Regions from separate parts of the Hydrogenophaga sp. 5NK40-0174 genome, predicted to be linked through region 2. Evidence: predicted binding sites of a transcription regulator. Region 2 holds the regulator's gene; the other holds the start of a gene.

Region 1 (9,448 bases), 320 kb from region 2:
TGGCTTGTCCCATCGTGACCAGATGGTCGGTCCCTGGCAGGTTCCTGTGGCCGACTGCGCCGTGACGCTGGCCGACTATGCTGGCTTTGCGGGCGAGGCCATGAGCATGGGCGAGCGCACGCCGCTGGCCGCGTTTGACGCGGCAGCTTCCGGCCGCATGTCGGTGGCCGAATCCATCACCAACCTGCTGGCAGCACCGATTGAGCTGTCCCGCGTCAAGCTGAGCGCGAACTGGATGGCTGCCTGCGGAGAAGAGGGCGAAGATGCCGACCTGTATGCCACGGTCAAGGCGGTGGGCATGGAGTTGTGCCCGACGCTGGGGATCAGTATCCCGGTGGGCAAGGACAGCCTGTCCATGCGCACCCAATGGACCGACAGCACCGGCGAGCGCCGAAAGGTCACGTCTCCTGTCAGTTTGATCATCACCGCCTTCGCCACACTGGCCGACGTGCGCGGCACTTTGACGCCACAGCTGGACCGCGAAACCGAAGACACCACCTTGGTCCTGGTGGACCTGGGCAAGGGCCAGAACCGCATGGGTGGCTCCATCCTGGGTCAGACCCTGGGCCAGCCGGGCGATGCCGTTCCTGACCTGGACGATGCGCAAGACCTGATCCATCTGGTCGACGCCGTGAACGCCTTGCGTGCCAAGGGCCAAATCCTGGCCTACCACGACCGCTCCGACGGTGGCCTGCTGGCCGCCGTGGCTGAAATGGCCTTTGCTGGCCAGGTGGGCGTGGCGCTGAACGTGGACATGCTGGTCACCGAAGGCGACGGCATTTCTGACAGCCGCATGGACGCCGGCGATGCGAAGAACTGGGCGTCCCAGGTCAGCGCACGCCGCGAAGAGCTCACGCTCAAGGCCTTGTTCAGCGAGGAGCTGGGCGTGGTGCTGCAGGTGCCCACGGCGGTGCGCAACGAGGTCATGCAGACCTTGCGCGAGCACGGCCTGTCCAAGCACAGCCACTTTGTCGGCAAAACGCGCCCCGCATCGTCATCCATGGATGCAGGCAAGGGCCAGCTTCAGGTGTGGCGCGACACCAAAGCCGTGTTCAGCGCCAGCCTGACCGACCTCCAACAAGTCTGGGACAGCGTGAGCTGGAAGATCAACCAGCAGCGCGACAACCCGGCGTGTGCCGATTCCGAGCATGCTGCTGCCGGTGACGCCACCGATCCCGGCATGCACGTGGCGCTGAGTTTTGATCCGCGCGAAGACGTGGCAGCGCCATTTCTGAACCTGGCACGCCCCAAGGTGGCGATTCTGCGAGAGCAGGGTGTCAACTCGCACGTCGAGATGGCTTATGCCTTTGACAAGGCGGGCTTCGAGTCAGTGGACGTCCATATGACAGACCTGCAAAGCGGCCGCGCCAACCTCGACCAATTCAAGGGCGTGGTGGCTTGCGGTGGCTTCAGTTATGGTGACACGCTGGGTGCCGGTATCGGCTGGGCCCGCAGCATCACCTTCAACGCTGGCTTGTCAGACCAGTTCAAGGCCTTCTTTGGTCGGAGCGACACCTTTGGCCTGGGCGTGTGCAACGGCTGCCAGATGTTTGCCGAATTGGCCGACATCATCCCGGGCGCCCAGGACTGGCCACGTTTCACCACCAACGAGAGTGAGCGTTTTGAGGCACGACTGTCCATGGTAGAGGTGCTGGAGTCTCCCAGCATCTTCCTGCAGGACATGGCTGGCAGCCGATTGCCCATTGCGGTGGCGCATGGTGAAGGCTATGCCAACTTCAAGCACCGGGGTGACCAGACCAAGGTCATCAACGCCATGCGCTACGTGGACAACACGGGTGCCGCGACCGAGCGCTATCCGTTCAATCCGAACGGCAGCCCGGCAGGCCTCACGGGCGTGACCACGGCCGATGGTCGTTTCACGGCCATGATGCCGCACCCCGAGCGTGTCTTCCGCAATATCCAGATGAGCTGGGTGGACCATGTTGCAGCAGGTGACATTGATGCCCTTAGCCCATGGATGCGGCTGTGGCGCAATGCCCGCCGTTGGGTAGGGTAAGCTTGGACGAGGTTGATTCTTTTGGATCAGCGTTGACTTGGCTTTGACTCTGTTCTGACTCTGTTTTGGCTCTCTTCGAGCCCGAAATACCATGGCCGCCTCCAGTCTGCTCGCTCTCATTGACGATATCGCCACTTTGCTTGACGACATCGCCACCATGACCAAGGTGGCGGCCCGACAAGGCATTGCTGCTGCTGACGATGTCTCGGCCATGACCCAGGTCGCCGCCAAGAAGACAGCCGGCGTGCTGGGGGATGACCTGGCGCTCAATGCGCAGCAAGTCACAGGCGTCAAGGCAGACCGGGAGTTGCCAGTGGTATGGGCCGTCTTCAAAGGCTCCATGCTCAACAAGGCGATTCTCGTGCCGGCGGCCCTGGCCATCAGTGCCGTTGCGCCCTGGGCCATCACGCCTTTGCTGATGCTCGGCGGCTTGTTCCTGTGTTTTGAAGGTGCCGAAAAAGTGCTGCACACCTTCTTTCATCCCAAGCACGAAGATGACGCGCATCGTGAAGAGCGGGTCAAAGCGGTCGCCAACGCCGATCTGGATATGGTCGCCTTCGAGAAAGCCAAGGTCAAAGGCGCCATTCGAACCGATTTCATCCTCTCTGCGGAGATCATTGTGATCACGCTCGGGACGGTGACAGACGCCAGCTTCATGCAGCGGCTGGCGGTGGTGGCGGGCATCGCCGTGATCATGACGTTTGGTGTGTATGGTCTTGTCGCAGGCATTGTCAAGATCGACGATGCTGGCCTGGCGCTCACACGGAAAGCGTCCGGCGCAGCGCAGGCTGCAGGAAGAGCGTTGCTGGCCCTGGCCCCGAAGCTGATGAAGACGCTTTCCGTGGTGGGCACGATTGCCATGTTTCTGGTCGGCGGGGGGATCATCCTGCACGGAATTCCCTCACTGGGGCATGCAGTGGAGCATTGGTCCGAGGGGCTCGGAGCGCTCGGCGGTCTGGTCAGCAATGCCACAGGTGGGGTGGCCGGTTTCATCGCCGGTGCGGCGCTGGTCTTTGGTCTGAACACCTTCAATCGTCTGCGCGGCAAACCTGCCCATTGATGCCTGTCGTCACCTTTCGGGTGACTTTTCGCGCCGGCGCTTGACCTGCATCAAGCAGGCGTCCAGTGCAATCCGTACACTGAATCAGCAGTCTGGATGAGCGTGCGCCGAGGTGGCGCGTGCAGCCAGACCAGATTCATGTTCGTTCCCCGGACGCAAGGAGGCAGCACCATGACCCATCCTGATCAGAGCACCGGCCTGGACACCCAGGCTCCCCTGAACAATTTTTCCAACTGCCATGCCGGCATTACCAAGCGTTTGCGGTCGTTGGACGAGCTGCCTGCACTGCTGGAGCCTGCCGCACGTGCGCGTCAGATCGCAGAGGAGTCTCTCGAGTTTTTTCGGGAAGCAATCTTTGAGCACCACCTGGAGGAAGAGCGGGAGCTGTTTCCTGCAGTGATGGCAGCAGCCGAGGCAGGAGAAGAGCGTGAAAAGGTCAAGGCCATGGCCAAACGCCTGACTGAAGAGCACCGGTCGATCGAAACCCTGTGGAAGAGCCTGGAGAAGGGCTTGAAACAGGTGTCAAAAGGCCACAGCACCACGCTGGATGTCTCGGATGTTCACAGACTGGTGCAGCACTACACCGATCATGCCAACTATGAAGAGACCGAGTTTCTGCCTTTGGCCGAGCAGATACTGGGGCGAAAGAGTACACACATGGCAGCTTTGGGTCTGAGCTTGCACATGCGCCACGTCAAGCCAATGGCCGCTTACGTCTGAATCAGGATTGAGTCGCAGCAGTGCGGGTGGTGGCTGGGGTCAGGCCACACCGCAGCTGTCGAACTTTGCCGGCCCGGCGCGCCTTTCCATTTCCTGGAAAACGCCGCGATAGAGGCCCAGTTTGTTGAGCCATTCGACCATCACGAACAACGGGCCAATCAGGAGACTGCGAACGTCGTCCATGAAAGCCGGTTTGCGGCCTTCGTAGAGGTGCCCCACAAACTGGATCGCCCAGCCGACCACAAACGTGCCAATACCTGCAGACAGCCACCAAACGGTTTCCTGACGGGCAATCCAGCTGGCGCCAGCCAGTGCAAGTGCCAGGGCCAGCCCCATGACGATGGCCAGGCCAGCGTTGAGCAGACAATAGAAAAGCAGGATGGCCGCGGCCACCACAAAGGCCGGCGTCAGGGGAAGGAACGGTCCCTCCCATAGCACAGGGCGTGACAGCAATGTCGCAATGGCCAGAACGATCAACGGAACGCCAACCATGTGGGTGGCAATATTGCGTTCGTCCCGGTGATAGGCGGCGTACGCCGTGAGGTGGTCGGTCAGGCTCTTCATGTTGGCTCCAATCCCTTCTCCGTTCTTGTGTGCCGGCACGGCCAGGCAAGCAGCTATCGACTGTGAACCGTTGGGAGATTTCCCACGTCACGCATCTTAGCCCCAAGCTGAGCCATTGCGCAGCGGGGCAAGCCCTTAGGTACTTCCCTCAAGCGTGAGAAGCATCACCTGCTACTTGTGTTTCGTCGGCTGAGGCCGAGGCTTGAGCCGCACTTTCTAAAATATGGTCCTTTCACCGCGGCTGCACATTGTGCCGCCACCTTCTTTTCGTCTTGTTCTTGGCTGAAACACAGTGGTCTCTTCGCAAAATCACCCTCCCGAGGTCTGGCGAGTTGACGCAGGCAGTGATTCTGTTGCGCATCTGCACATTCCCACCTTGCTGGAACGGCGACGGATTCTGGATGTGGATGTCACTTTGCTCGTGAACGTCCCGGAGGGTGCGAACGGTGCATGGCACGAGCTGACGGTCGAGTTCGACGGCTTGACCCAGTGGACACGCCGAGTCGAATCACACAACGCGGGGAGCACGGATGGCCTGGATTATCACCAGAGGGTGCGCCTCGAGGTTGAGCAGGATCTGCGCGTCAGGGCAATGGTGAGGGCAGCGGGCGTTGCTGTGAAGCAGTTGGTGATCGAGGCGGTGGAAGACCCCCACTGAAGCGCGGATCTATTCGGGCCAGGAGCGCACACGGGAAGGGCAGGGTGGCACTTTGTGTCACGGTCAGACCGCTTTTCTGGGGCTAGGACACGCATGATGGAGCTAAAGTGCAATTTGGCAGGAGGTTGGGCCGGCCAAGTCTCCACCGGCTGGGCAATAAAATGACATCGATCGCATCTATTGGTTCGATTGCAGGGAGAAACAAGAAATGACATCAGCATGGGCCAGTTGGCTCGGCATTTCATCCCGCCGGGCGACCACAGGGGCGTTGCTGGCGCTGGCATCGATCACGGCCAATGCCGGCGTCGTGAGCGAAGAGAAGGTTCTGGTCCCCTTGGCGGACGAGCAGCGAATCAGCCTGCGGACCAGCACGCTGGTGGCTGATGAGGGCTTCTGGGTGTCCATTTCGCTGATCGCCCTGTCCGACAGCGACACACCGCAAGGCAAGGTCAGCGTTGAGATGTTTCCGGACTCATTGCCGGTTCCTGTACTGATTCCGCGCCATCTCACGCTTGAGGCCAGCGAAGAAAATACCTTGCCCAGGTCGGACAAGCTCAAGGCAGAGCTGGAAACCAGTCTCGAACAGCTCCCTGAGAGCGAACTCGAGGAGCGTATGGGCGTTGCACTTTCCCGCGCGATGCGGACATACGCCAAGGGAGGGGGGAAAGCACTGGGGCGAACCTATGCGTTCCGTTACCCGGCGGCCAATCGCCGCGATCTTGTCTATCGGGTCACTGTGAAAGGCCATGAAGGCAACGTTTATCCCCTGGTGCTACAGGCCACGATGGGCCAGGGGGAAATTCCTGCCAAATACCTGGATGTCTTCGCATCCGCCAATGCCCCGCCGGAAGAGCCGACAAACCCGAGGGCTGTACTGGCTTTGGGCTCACTCATCTTCCTCGCGTTTGCCTACTTGTTCAGGCGTTGGCGAGGCTGACAGTTTGTGCCCTCAGGCCTTTGAGGCGGCTGGTCGCTGTCTGTAGAAGGTCATGGGCACGGCGGCTGGCGCATTGATAACGCCGCGTTTGATCTTGCCCACCACGTGCATTTCGCAGGGTTTGCAGTCAAAACGAAGCGTGAGCTTTTCCTTGCCGTTGATCAGTTGAAGTGGCTCGGCTCGCACGGTTCCCTGAACGCCCGTCACGCCTTTGGCCTGTTTAGGGCACAGGCTCAAGCTGAAGCGGACGCAGTGCTTGGTAATCATGAGGCTCACCTCGCCATGTTCTTCCTGGCTTTCGTAGGCGGCATCGATCACCTTGACCCCGTGAGCGGCATAGAAGTCGCGGGCCTTGTGGTTGTACACATTGGCCAGATAGGTCAGCGAGTCCTCAGGGTAGGGTGCCGGTGGTTCAGTGGCTGGCGCTCGTTCCAGGCGTTGCCATTGCTCAGCGCGTGCGGCTTCAAGCGCGGCAACGGCTTCTCGGCGCAGAGCATTGAGTTGCGAAGCGGGCACAAAGCGTGGGCCGCGCAGTTGCAGCCGGATGTCCAGTGGCTCAAACAGGGTGCCTCCAAATCGGTCCAGGCTTTGACGCAATTTGGCTTCGGCTTGTGCTGTGTCGCGCGCGTCGTCCAGCGAACCCGTGATGTCGGCCGTGGCAGTGTGACCGTCCTCATCAGTGAGGGTGAGCGACAGGCCCGTGTCGGTTTCGACCAGGTCCGCCCAGACCCCGATGTGCCGATCGGATGACTTCTTGTCCAGCCCACGCACCCAGTCCATGTCGCGGTTGCGGTTGATCTGCGTGTTCTTTCGCAAATCCTTGAAACTGGCCATCGGGTCCTTGGGGAAGACGCGCCAAAGGCCAGCGGCTTCATCCAGGGCTTCGACGCGGTTCGCTTGCAGGCCAACGAGCTCTTTTTGCAGGTCGAGGTAGCAAAGGCCATCGCCGTTGTGCAAAACAGTGGCAGGGTCCTCGCACTGCAGTTCGACAAAATTCGCGCCGAGCTGCGTTACCCAGCCGATCGGGCGGCCGGGGTTCTTTGGCGTATCGAAGGCGCCAATGTCGACCTGGCGCCCATTGGTGAAATAGTCTGTGAACTCGCGGTTGAAGTTCTGGTCCGGGTCGGGCGTGAAGGCAAACCTGGTGTGGCCGCTGCTGGCGCGGGCCAGCTCTGGTCGTTCCGCCAGAATTTCGTCAATCAGCAGCCGGTAGTGGGCCGTGATGTTCTTGACGTAGGCCATGTCCTTGTAGCGGCCTTCAATCTTGAAACTGCGCACACCCGTGTCGATGAGTGCCCGAAGGTTGTCCGACTGGTTGTTGTCCTTCATGGACAGGACGTGCTTGTCGTGAGCCACGACCCGCCCCTGGCTGTCCTTGACCTCGTAGGGCAGGCGGCAGGCCTGGGAACAGTCGCCACGGTTGGCACTGCGTCCGGTATGGGCATGGCTGATGTAGCACTGACCGCTGTAGGCCACGCACAAGGCGCCGTGCACGAAGTACTCCAGAATGCAGCGATCCGGGTCAGTGGCAGCGCGAATGGCCTCGATCTGCTGCAAGGTCAGCTCCCGCGCCAGCACGATCTGCGAGAAGCCCGCATCCTGCAGGAACCGGGCTTTCTCTGGCGTTCGTATGTCGGTTTGTGTGCTGGCGTGCAGCTGGATGGGCGGAAAGTCCTCCAGCATCAGCAGGCCCATGTCCTGAACGATCAGCGCATCGACGCCCGCGTCGTAGAGCTGCCATGCCAGTTGCCGGGCAGGTTCGAGTTCGTCGTCACGAAGAATCGTGTTGATGGTGACAAAGACTCGGCTGTTGAAGCGGTGGGCGTGCATGACCAGCCGCGCGATGTCTTCCACGCTGTTGTCTGCTGTGGCCCTGGCACCAAACGAAGGCCCACCGATGTAGACAGCATCCGCGCCGTGGTTCACGGCTTCGATGCCGATGTCCGCCGTGCGTGCTGGCGATAGCAGTTCAATTTGATGAGGCAGCATGGGCGGCGAGAGGGCAAGGAAATGGCAGCAGAGGAGGGCGGGTGCCAGACAAGGCAAAATCGGTGAGTCGGGGAGCGCATCCCCAAACCCGTATTGTCCCGGAGATTGACCATGAACGCAGCCCCATCCACCGCAAAACCGGCATTTGTGCTGGTGCATGGCTCCTGGCACGGTGGCTGGTGCTGGAAGCGGGTGCTACCCCTGCTTCTGGCGCAAGGACATGACGCCTACGCGCCCACACTGACCGGTGTGGGCGAGCGCGCGCACCTGATGAGCCGCGATATTCGCGTGCAGACCCATGTCGACGATGTTTTGGGGCTCATTGAGGCAGAGGAGCTTTCAAGTGTGGTCCTGGTCGGCCACAGCTATGCCGGCAACGTCATCACCTTGGTGGCCGATCAGCTCGAGCAACGCAGCCCGGGCATTCTGCGCCACCTGGTGTATCTGGATGCCGGTATCCCTGACCCAGGGGGCAGCTGGAGCAGCCCACACCCGCCAGAAGTGGTCGCTGCCCGGATCGAGGAAGCCAAAGCCACCGACGGCCTGAGCTTTCCGCCGCCCGATGCCAGTGTGTTTGGGCTGGAGGGAGCGGACCGGGATTGGGTCAATCGCCGCCAGACGCCCCAACCGTTCCGGCTGTATCAGGACAGCCTGGATTTCGATGCCGGGCGGGTGGCCAAAATGCCACGCACCTTCATCGACTGCACCAATCCACCCTTGGCGACCATCGATGCATCACGCGTCCGGGTGCGTCAGGAGCCTGGTTGGCAGGTCTTCGAGATGAACTGCGGGCACGACCCCATGATCAATCGTCCAGAAGAGCTGGCCAGCTTGCTGCTCAAGGTGGGCGCGCAGGGATGAGTCTTCCTCGCGTCAAGGAGCGCTTTGACCGGATAGACATCCTGCGTGCGCTGGCCATGGTCTGGATGACGGTCTACCATTTCTGCTACGACCTGGATTACTTCGGCCTGATCGAGCAGGACATCTTCGGCGACCCTTTCTGGACCACGCAACGAACCATCATTCTGGGAACATTTCTGTTCACGGCCGGACTGTCACAGGCCGTTGCCCTGGAACAAGGTCAGGGCTGGGCGCGGTTCTGGCGCCGGTGGTGGCAGGTGGCCGGTGCCGCCATGCTGGTGACGCTGGCTACCATGGTGATGTTCCCCAGGAGTTTCATTTTCTTCGGGGTATTGCATGGGATAGCCGTGATGCTGATCGTCGTCAGGCTGACCGCGCATTGGGGTCAGTGGCTCTGGCTGGCGGGAGCCGGGTGTGTCGCTGCGGCCAGGTATGCCCCTCTCGCACTGGAAAACAGCAGCTGGAGAGACCTCTTTGACGGGCCGATGCTGAACTGGCTCGGATGGGTCACACACAAGCCGGTCACAGAAGACTATGTTCCACTGCTGCCGTGGCTGGCCGCCATATGGTGGGGGATGGCGGCGGGGCAGTGGATCTTGCGGCATCAGCCGCAATGGCTGGGTGGACAAGGGGCTGGCAGCA
Region 2 (9,448 bases):
TTCTGCCGCGGGTGCTTTGGCCAAACGAGGGGTACTGGTGCGCAGGCTTCAGGGCTTTGAAGTTCTGGCGGGTGCAGATACGGTGGTGTTCGACAAAACGGGCACGCTGACCCATGATCAGCTCGCCCTGGGAGAGGTTCGGGTCAGGCCAGGCGAAGACCGGGACGCGATGACACTTGTGGCCGCGGCCATGGGGGGGCATTCCCGCCACCCTGTGTCACAGGCGATTGCGCGGTCAGCGCAGGATCTGGCAGAGCCGTTGCCTTCGCTGAGCGGCATGCGGGAGGTCGCAGGGCAGGGCCTGGAGGGTCGACTGGCCGATGGCACCCGGGTTCGCCTGGGGTCTGCAGCTTTTTGCGATGCCCCCAGTGACGCGACCGACGGCATGCCGGACGGCCCCAAAGCCCATTTGTGGCTGCAGCACACCGGCTGGGTTGCCAGCTTTGGCTTGGCCGAGTGCTTGCGCAAAGGCGCTGTGACGGCGGTCAAGGCGCTGGAGAGTGAGGGCGTCAAGAGCCTGCTTCTCTCGGGGGACCGTGCCGCAGCTGCTGAGCGAATCGGCAGGGCGGTCGGCATTGATGCCGTACTGGCTGATGCTTCGCCTGAGGCCAAGCTCCAGTATCTGGAGTCTTTGCAGTCAGAGGGACGCCAAGTGGTCATGGTGGGTGACGGGCTCAACGATGGCCCGGTACTGGCACGGGCTGACGCCGCATTTGCCATGGGGCATGCGGCCGCTTTGGCCCAGGCGCAATCGGATTTCGTCGTGCAAAACGGTGACATCGCGGAAATCGCGAACACCCATTGGCTCGCAAAACGCACCATGCGTGTTGTCAAGCAAAACCTGGCATGGGCGGGCGCCTATAACGCCATCACGGTACCACTGGCACTTGCAGGCATGATGCCGCCGTGGTTGGCCGGCCTGGGCATGGCGTCGAGCTCGCTGCTGGTTGTGGTCAATGCGATGCGCCTCTCGGGTGGATCGCCTGCCGATGCACGCCCAGCCGCAGCCAAGGCCGAAGCGACTGCGCCGTGATGGATGATGTCGGCCGAAACGATTTAACTGTCTTTCAGGAGTCATGACATGGACATTCTTTTCTTGTTGATCCCTCTGTCTTTGCTGCTTGTCTTTTTGATCATCGGGGTCTTCTGGTGGGCGCTTCAATCCGGCCAGTTCGACAACGTGGAGCGAGAGGGGGAGCGCATTCTGAAGAGCGATTGACTTAAGTCAAGGCGCCTCAGGGGCACTCTGGAGACACTTCAAAGCGGTGACATTTATGAGGAGTTCTGTATGTCCGGCATAACAAAGACCGACAGTTCGGCGGTCTATAACGACAGCGTTGTTCGCTGGTTTGCCATTGCGTCCGTCGTGTACGGCGTGGTTGGCATGCTGGTGGGCGTGATCATCGCTGCTCAGCTGACTTGGCCCGAGTTGAACATGGGCATTGAGTGGATCACTTACGGTCGTCTGCGACCGCTGCATACCAATGCGGTGATCTTTGCGTTCGGTGGTAGCGTTTTGTTCGCCACCAGCTACTACGTGGTGCAACGCACCTGTCATACAAAACTGTTCCTGAACTCGCTGGCCTGGTTCACCTTCATCGGCTGGAACCTTGCCATCGTCGGCGCGGTGATCACGCTGCCGCTGGGGATCACGACCGGTAAGGAATACGCTGAACTCGAGTGGCCGATCGACTTGCTGATCACCGTCACCTGGGTGGCCTATGCCATCGTGTTCTTCGGCACCATCGGCATCCGCAAGGTTCGTCACATCTATGTGGCCAACTGGTTCTTCGGTGCCTTCATCATCGCCGTGGCCCTGCTGCACATCGTGAACAGCGCTGAGCTGCCAGTGAGCGCATGGAAGTCCTACTCGGCCTACGCCGGCGTTCAGGATGCCATGGTGCAATGGTGGTACGGCCACAATGCGGTGGGCTTCTTCCTGACTGCAGCCTTCCTGGGCATGATGTATTACTTCATCCCCAAGCAGGCCGAGCGCCCCGTGTACTCGTATCGCCTGTCGATCGTGCACTTCTGGGCCCTGATCTTCACTTACATGTGGGCAGGTCCTCACCACCTTCACTACACCGCGCTGCCAGACTGGACCCAGTCCATCGGCATGGTCTTCTCGCTCATCCTGCTGGCTCCCAGCTGGGGCGGCATGATCAACGGCATCATGACCCTCTCCGGTGCATGGCACAAGCTGCGTGATGACCCCATCCTGCGCTTCCTGATTGTTTCCCTGTCTTTCTACGGCATGTCGACCTTCGAAGGCCCGATGATGTCCATCAAGACGGTGAACGCCCTGTCTCACTACACCGACTGGACCGTTGGTCACGTGCACTCTGGTGCCCTGGGCTGGGTGGGCCTGGTGTCCATGGGCTCCCTGTACTACCTGATTCCTCGCCTGTTCGGTCAGAAGAAGATGTACTCCGTGCCCGCCATTGAACTGCACTTCTGGGTGGCCACCATCGGTATCGTGCTGTACATCGCTGCGATGTGGATCGCCGGTGTGATGCAAGGCCTGATGTGGCGCTCCATCAACCCCGATGGCAGCCTTACCTACACCTTCGTCGAGTCCGTGAAAGCCACTTTCCCGTTCTACGTGATTCGCCTGCTTGGTGGTTTGCTGTACCTCGGCGGCATGGTGCTCATGCTCTGGAACGTGATCATGACAGCACTGCAAGGCCGAGCTGAGCCGGTGCGTATTCCCGCTCCCAGCGCAGCACAGGCTTAAAGAAGGAGAACAACAATGTCTGATCATTCGACACCAAAAGGCTTTACGCACGAGCGTATCGAGACCAGCAACTTCCTGATGATTGTCCTGGTGACCCTGGTGGTTGCCATCGGCGGCATCGTGGAAATCGTTCCGCTGTTCTTCCAGAAATCCACCACCCAGCCTATCGAGGGCCTCAAGCCCTACACGGCGCTGCAGGTGGCAGGCCGGGACATCTATGTGCGTGAAGGTTGCTACAACTGCCACTCGCAGATGATTCGTCCCTTCCAGGCGGAAACCCTCCGCTACGGTCCTTACTCCGTGGCTGGCGAGTTCGTGTACGACCACCCCTTTCAGTGGGGTTCCAAGCGTACCGGTCCTGATCTGGCCCGTGTGGGTGGGCGCTACTCTGACGAGTGGCACCGCGTTCACCTGAACAACCCACGCGATGTGGTCCCTGAGTCCAACATGCCGGCTTACCCCTGGCTGGCTGGTCGCAACGTGGACGCCGAGAGCCTGCCCAAGCACATGGAAGCCCTGCGCACGCTGGGTGCCCCCTATACCGATGAAGAAATCGCCGGTGCGACGGAGGCCGCCAAGGGCAAGACAGAGCTCGACGCACTGATCGCCTACCTGCAGGTTCTGGGTACTGCGCGCAGCGCATCCACTCTGGCGGCCCAGGAAAAAACCGCTGCAGCAGATGCTGCACCCGCAGCCAGCAACTAAAGGACAACGACCATGGATATCAATGATCTTCGGAGCATCGTCACCACGGTCAGCCTGCTGACATTTGTGGGTATCGTGATCTGGGCATGGTCGAAGCGCAATCAGGCGGCATTTGATGAGGCAGCACAGCTGCCCTTCAATGAAGACTGAGACGCGACAACTACGAGAGAAATATCATGAGCGATTTCACTAGCGATTTCTGGCATTGGTTCGTCATGCTCGCCAGCCTGGTCAGCATCCTCGCCTGCGCGGTCTTGCTGTGGGTAAGCGGCACGGCAAAAGTCAAGCCGGCTGCCGACAACACCACTGGCCACGTTTGGGACGGCGACCTGCAAGAGATGAACAACCCGCTGCCCAAGTGGTGGGTCTATCTGTTCATCATTACCGTGGTTTTTGCACTGGTCTATGGTGCGATGTACCCCATGTTCGGCAAGTTCGCCGGCGCCCTGGGCTGGTCCTCGGCTGGGCAGCACGCCACTGAAGTGACGAAGATGGAAGAGAACATCGCTCCCATCTACGCCAAGTTCGACGGCATGACGCCTGAGCAGATCGCAGGAGATGCACAGGCCCAGGCCATCGGTGAGCGCCTGTTCCTGAATTACTGCGCCCAGTGCCATGGCTCCGATGCTCGCGGCAGCAAGAGCTTCCCCAACCTCGCCGATGGTGACTGGCTGGGCGGCGAAGGTGCTGATTACATTCAGGCGACCATTGCCAACGGTCGCACCGGCGTCATGCCTCCCATGGCCGCAGCCCTGGGCACTGCGGACGACGTTCGCAACGTGGCCAACTACGTGCTCAGCCTCTCTGGAAGCCCGCACGACGAAGTCGCTGCAACTGCCGGCAAGGCCAAGTTTGCCGCCTGCGCTGCCTGCCACGGCATGGACGGCAAGGGCATGCAGGCGGTGGGTGCTCCCAACCTGACCGATGACACCTGGCTCCATGGCTGGGGCGAGGATGCGGTTGTTCGGGCCATCACCGACGGTTTCAACAACAACATGCCGCCTCAGGCTGCTCTGCTCAACGAGTCTCAGATCAAGGTGCTCGGCGCCTATGTCTGGGGTCTGTCGAACAGTCCATCGGCCAACTGATACTGGCACCAAGCCCGGGGCCATCCCCGGGCTTTTTTGATATCCGTCCAGATACTCCCGAGAGTTCCAACGTGACCAACGCCAATCCAACTGCCAACGCGGACAAGACCACCGATCTCGCTGATGTGCCCAAAGGGGTGCCCGCAGACGACGAAGTCATGGTGTCGTTGTACGCCTCGCGCAAGAAGATCTATCCCCGGGCAGTGTTCGGGTTCTTCTCGAAGTGGCGATGGTTGCTGGTTTGGGCAACGCAGCTTCTGTTCTATGGCCTGCCCTGGCTGGAGTGGAATGCCCGCCAGGCAGTCCTGTTTGATCTGGAAGCCCGGCGGTTTTATCTCTTTGGTGTGGTTCTGTACCCGCAGGACTTCATCTTCCTGACAGGCCTGCTGGTCATTTCTGCACTGGCCTTGTTCCTGTTCACGGCAGTGGCGGGGCGCCTTTGGTGCGGCTACGCTTGCCCACAGACCGTCTACACCGAGATCTTTCTCTGGATCGAGAAGAAGGTGGAGGGTGATCGTTCGGCGCGCATGCGACTGGACAAGTCCGACCTCTCAGCTGGCAAGGCAGGCAAGAAGTGGCTCAAGCACGCGTTGTGGATCCTGTTTGCATTGTGGACAGGTTTCACTTTCGTCGGCTACTTCACCCCGATTCGAGAGTTGGCCAGTCTTTCCGTCGCTGGCGCGCTCGGTCCCTGGCAAACCTTCTGGATCTTCTTCTACGGTTTTGCCACCTATGGCAATGCTGGCTGGATGCGCGAGCAGGTTTGCAAATACATGTGTCCTTACGCACGCTTCCAGAGCGCGATGTTCGACAAGGACACCATGATCGTGACTTACGATGCTGCCCGTGGAGAACCGAGAGGTCCACGGTCGAAAAAGGCCGATCCCAAGGAGCTGGGTCTGGGCGCTTGCGTCGATTGCACCTTGTGTGTGCAAGTCTGTCCGACGGGTATCGATATTCGCAATGGCCTGCAATATGAGTGCATCGGTTGCGGAGCCTGCATTGACGTGTGCAACGAGGTGATGGACAAGGTCGGGTATCCGCGCGGGCTGGTTCGCTATGCCACCGAAAACGGTGTCGCCAAAGGCTGGACCACCCAGGAGATGGTCAAGCATGCCTTCCGGCCTCGCGTTCTTGTGTACACGTCCATCCTGATGGCCATCACGGCAGCCATTGTGATCGGACTGTTTGTGCGCACCCCCCTCAAGGTCAACGTGATCCGGGACCGGGGCGCGCTGGCGCGCATGGTCGAGCGAGGGCGGATTGAAAACGTGTTCCGTCTGCAGGTGATGAATGCCACGGAGACCGCACAGAACTACGTGGTGTCGGTGGAGGGCCTGCCGGACATCATGATTGCCTCCGGGAATGAAATCGAAGTTCAGCCAACGGAAGCTCGCGCGGTGGCCGTTCGGGTGCAGATTCCGCCCAATACGGCAGAGCCGGGTTCTCACCCGATTCGCTTCACTGTTCGGGCCGCCTCTGGTGATGATCCGGACGAGGTCGTTGAAAAGGCTGCCTTCCTGGTTCCCCGCTAAACTGTTTCATTGGAGTGACCCAGCATATGTCTTCCGGAGTCCTGAACATGCCTTCCCAATCAACTACCCCTGTGCCAGCCAGCACGCCGCGCCCTTGGTGGAAGGAACCCATCATGTGGCTGGTTGTTGGCGGCCCTGCCGCTGCCGTGATCGCCGGCGTGACCACCGTCATCATTGCGGCCAGCAACCCTGACCCCGTGCTGGATCGCACGGAAGCCGGTACTGCCAACATGGTGCCGGCCCATCAGGCGCGCAACCATGCGGCCTCACCGACAGTTGCGCCTGCCGGCAAGAGTGCCGGGCAAGACAGTCAATGACCAAGGTGCAGGTCCTGGGGCTCGCACCTTGAGGCCTCCGAACCTGGCACGACCATTTCACACGGATCTGAGGAGACACACACATGAAAGCGCAACGTTGGATGTGGATCGCCTGGCCAGCATTCCTCGTGGCGGGTGTACTGGAGATTCTGGTGTTTGCCATGGTGGATCCCAGTGATCTGCAGTGGTTTGGTGAGCCGCTCGAGCTGTCGCGGCAAGCCGTCTACACGATCGGCTTTTTTGTGTTCTGGGCCATCACCATGGCTTCGAGTGCCCTGACGACCTTGCTGGCCATGTCTCCGTTTGAAGTGAATCGCTGCCCAGTGCCTGCGGACGAGCGACCTCGGAATTGCGTGAAGAACGGCGGGGCAGGGGACTGCAGCAGCTGCGGCTGACGACTGGTCAGCCCGACGCAAGCCATTTCAGGAGCACTGCTGCGGGTTGACGATCTGTTTGAGGCCGTCCGTGTCCTTGATGTGGACGTAGCGCTGTTTGACGTCGATGATGCCTTCGTCCACGAACTTGGAAAAGGTGCGGCTCACTGTCTCGAGCTTCATGCCCAGATAGCTGCCGATCTCTTCTCTCGTCATGCGAAGAATGAGCTCTGATTGCGAGAAGCCCCGGGCGTGCAGGCGCTGGACCAGGTTGAGCAAGAACGCCGCCAGCCGCTCTTCGGCGCGCATGCTACCCAGAAGCAGCATGACGCTGTGGTCACGCACGATTTCGCGACTCATGATCTTGTGCACGTGGTGCTGCAGCGTCGTGAACTCACGTGAAAGCTCTTCCACCTGGTCGAAAGGCATCACGCAGACTTCAGCATCTTCAAGTGCCACGGCATCGCAGGAATGGCGGTCGCTGACGATGCCATCGAGGCCGATGATCTCGCCCGTCATTTGAAAACCGGTCACCTGGTCGCGTCCATCGGCGCTGGTGACGCAGGTTTTGAAAAAGCCGGAGCGGACCGCGTACAAGGAAGTGAACTTGTCCCCCACGCTGAACAGGGACTGGCCCCGCTTGATCCGCTTGCGTGTGGTGATCACGCTGTCGAGCTTGGTCATTTCCTCTTCGTTGAGGCCCATGGGCAAGCAGAGCTCGCGAAGGTTGCAGCTCGAACAGGCGACTTTGATGCTGGTTCCGTCCATACGTATATTCATCGTTGAGGTGGCAAGCTTAACCCAAAGACACATTGGCGGCTGCAATCCCCCTGTCTGGAAACCGCTCTCACGGCCTTTGCACCTCATCCAATGTCAGTCAGGGCAAACCCGGGGAAGGTCGCAGGGCTTGATGAAGATCAATGGGATCGTTCTCACATTGAGGCAAAGTGCCATGCCATCAATGGAGAATTCTCAGTGAGCCACGCGATTTCCGACGATTTGCTCAAGCGTTTTGACGTTCCAGGGCCTCGTTACACGTCCTACCCCACAGCAGACAGGTTTGTGGAAGCCTTTACAGAAGGCGACTACATCCAGGCGCTGGAGCAGCGGCGCGCCGGGTCCATGGCCCTGCCTTTGTCCCTGTACGTGCATATTCCGTTTTGCGAGTCGGTCTGCTACTACTGCGCCTGCAACAAGGTCATTACCAAGCACCACGACAAGGCTGCCGAGTATCTGCGTTACCTGTCGCGTGAAGTCGAGTTGCAGGTTCAGCACTTTGGCAAGGGGCACAACGTATCGCAGCTCCATCTGGGCGGCGGTACGCCGACCTTCCTCTCGGACGAGGAGCTCGAAGACCTGATGTCAATGATCCGCCGGAACTTCACCCTGGTGCCTGGCGGCGAGTATTCGGTGGAGGTTGATCCGCGCACAGTGACCGACCAGAGGCTGCAAACACTTGCCCGGCTCGGGTTCAATCGCCTGAGCTTTGGTGTGCAGGATTTTGATCCTGCGGTTCAGAAAGCCGTGCACCGCGTGCAGCCGGCCGAGCAGGTGTTCGATCTGGTCAAGGCGGCGCGTGAAATCGGCTTCGAATCCGTCAACGTCGACCTGATCTACGGCCTGCCGCTGCAAACGCCGGAGAGTTTTGCACGAACGCTGTCCCAGCTCAACGATCTGCGGCCCGACAGGGTGGCCTTGTACGCGTACGCTCATCTGCCGGCTCGATTCAAACCCCAGCGCCGGATTGCCGCCGCTGAGCTGCCCAGTCCTGCAGACAAGCTCACCATGCTGTCCAGATCGCTCGACGCCATGAGCGAAGCCGGCTACGTGTATGTCGGGATGGACCATTTCGCGCTGCCAAGCGATGCGCTGGCCGTGGCAAAAAGGCAGGGACGCCTGCACCGCAATTTTCAGGGCTACAGCACGCAGCCGGATTGTGATCTGATTGCACTGGGCGTATCGGCCATTGGGCGCATTGGTGCGACCTACAGCCAGAACGCCAAAACGCTCGATGAGTACTACGACGCGCTCAACCAGGGGCGACTTCCCATTGTGCGTGGCCTTGCACTGACCCGTGACGACTTGCTGCGCCGCTCAGTGATCATGTCTGTGATGTGCCAGGGTGAGGTGCAGTTTGAGTCGATCGAACTGGGGCATCTCATCGATTTCAAGTCCTACTTTGCGCGCGAAATCGAATCGCTGGCCGATTTTGAAGCCAATGGTCTTGTCGAAGTGGATGACAGCAGCATCCGCGTGACCGCCCAGGGCTGGTACCTGGTCAGAGCCATCGCCATGGTGTTCGACAAGTACATCCAGACCGATCTGGACCGGGCACGCTTCTCCAAGATCATCTGAGCCCGCCGGGCGATGGCCCCTAGCGGGCCCGCCGCGCTGATACAGTCCAGCTATGCAAACTTCGATGGCCATGACGGCGCTTTTCATGGGCCTGGTGGGAGGACCCCATTGCGTGGCCATGTGCGGCGCTGCTTGTGCTGGCATTGGCCATGCAGCAGGGGAGCGCAGCACCCAGGCACTGTGGCTTTTCCAGCTCAGCCGGGTGGCGGGCTACGCCTTGCTGGGTGCATTGGCTGCAGGCTCCGTGCAAGGGCTTGCCTGGCTTGGTCAGAATACCGCTGTTGTCCGACCCGTCTGGACCACTTTCCATGTCGCTGCGCTGGCCTTGGGACTGGCGCTG

The links. The regulator FNR, encoded in region 2, switches genes on or off when oxygen is low (the NO sensors DNR and NnrR bind a similar motif). The targets are predictions, from matches to a motif close to TTGATNNNNATCAA.
Region 1: a site for FNR is predicted at 3,118-3,131, ahead of ABWV89_RS04570 (hemerythrin domain-containing protein). Genes of this name have one in related genera too.

Annotation. Positions count from the first base shown of each region.
Region 1 covers NZ_BAABWG010000001.1:977,112-986,559, reverse strand. Annotated here, with positions in the region: gene purL (phosphoribosylformylglycinamidine synthase) at 1-2,017, shown strand, start outside; gene ABWV89_RS04575 (DUF808 domain-containing protein) at 2,109-3,077, shown strand; gene ABWV89_RS04570 (hemerythrin domain-containing protein) at 3,249-3,797, shown strand; gene ABWV89_RS04565 (Mpo1 family 2-hydroxy fatty acid dioxygenase) at 3,837-4,361, opposite strand; gene ABWV89_RS04560 (hypothetical protein) at 4,654-5,019, shown strand; gene ABWV89_RS04555 (hypothetical protein) at 5,228-5,956, shown strand; gene ABWV89_RS04550 (peptidase U32 family protein) at 5,969-7,945, opposite strand; gene ABWV89_RS04545 (alpha/beta fold hydrolase) at 8,057-8,806, shown strand; gene ABWV89_RS04540 (acetyltransferase domain-containing protein) at 8,803-9,448, shown strand, end outside.
Region 2 covers NZ_BAABWG010000001.1:660,789-670,236, forward strand. Annotated here, with positions in the region: gene ABWV89_RS03035 (heavy metal translocating P-type ATPase) at 1-1,033, shown strand, start outside; gene ccoS (cbb3-type cytochrome oxidase assembly protein CcoS) at 1,082-1,219, shown strand; gene ccoN (cytochrome-c oxidase, cbb3-type subunit I) at 1,289-2,734, shown strand; gene ccoO (cytochrome-c oxidase, cbb3-type subunit II) at 2,750-3,439, shown strand; gene ABWV89_RS03055 (cbb3-type cytochrome oxidase subunit 3) at 3,452-3,589, shown strand; gene ccoP (cytochrome-c oxidase, cbb3-type subunit III) at 3,616-4,527, shown strand; gene ccoG (cytochrome c oxidase accessory protein CcoG) at 4,686-6,062, shown strand; gene ABWV89_RS03070 (nitrogen fixation protein FixH) at 6,110-6,379, shown strand; gene ABWV89_RS03075 (hypothetical protein) at 6,463-6,774, shown strand; gene fnr (fumarate/nitrate reduction transcriptional regulator Fnr) at 6,802-7,521, opposite strand; gene hemN (oxygen-independent coproporphyrinogen III oxidase) at 7,729-9,108, shown strand; gene ABWV89_RS03090 (sulfite exporter TauE/SafE family protein) at 9,161-9,448, shown strand, end outside.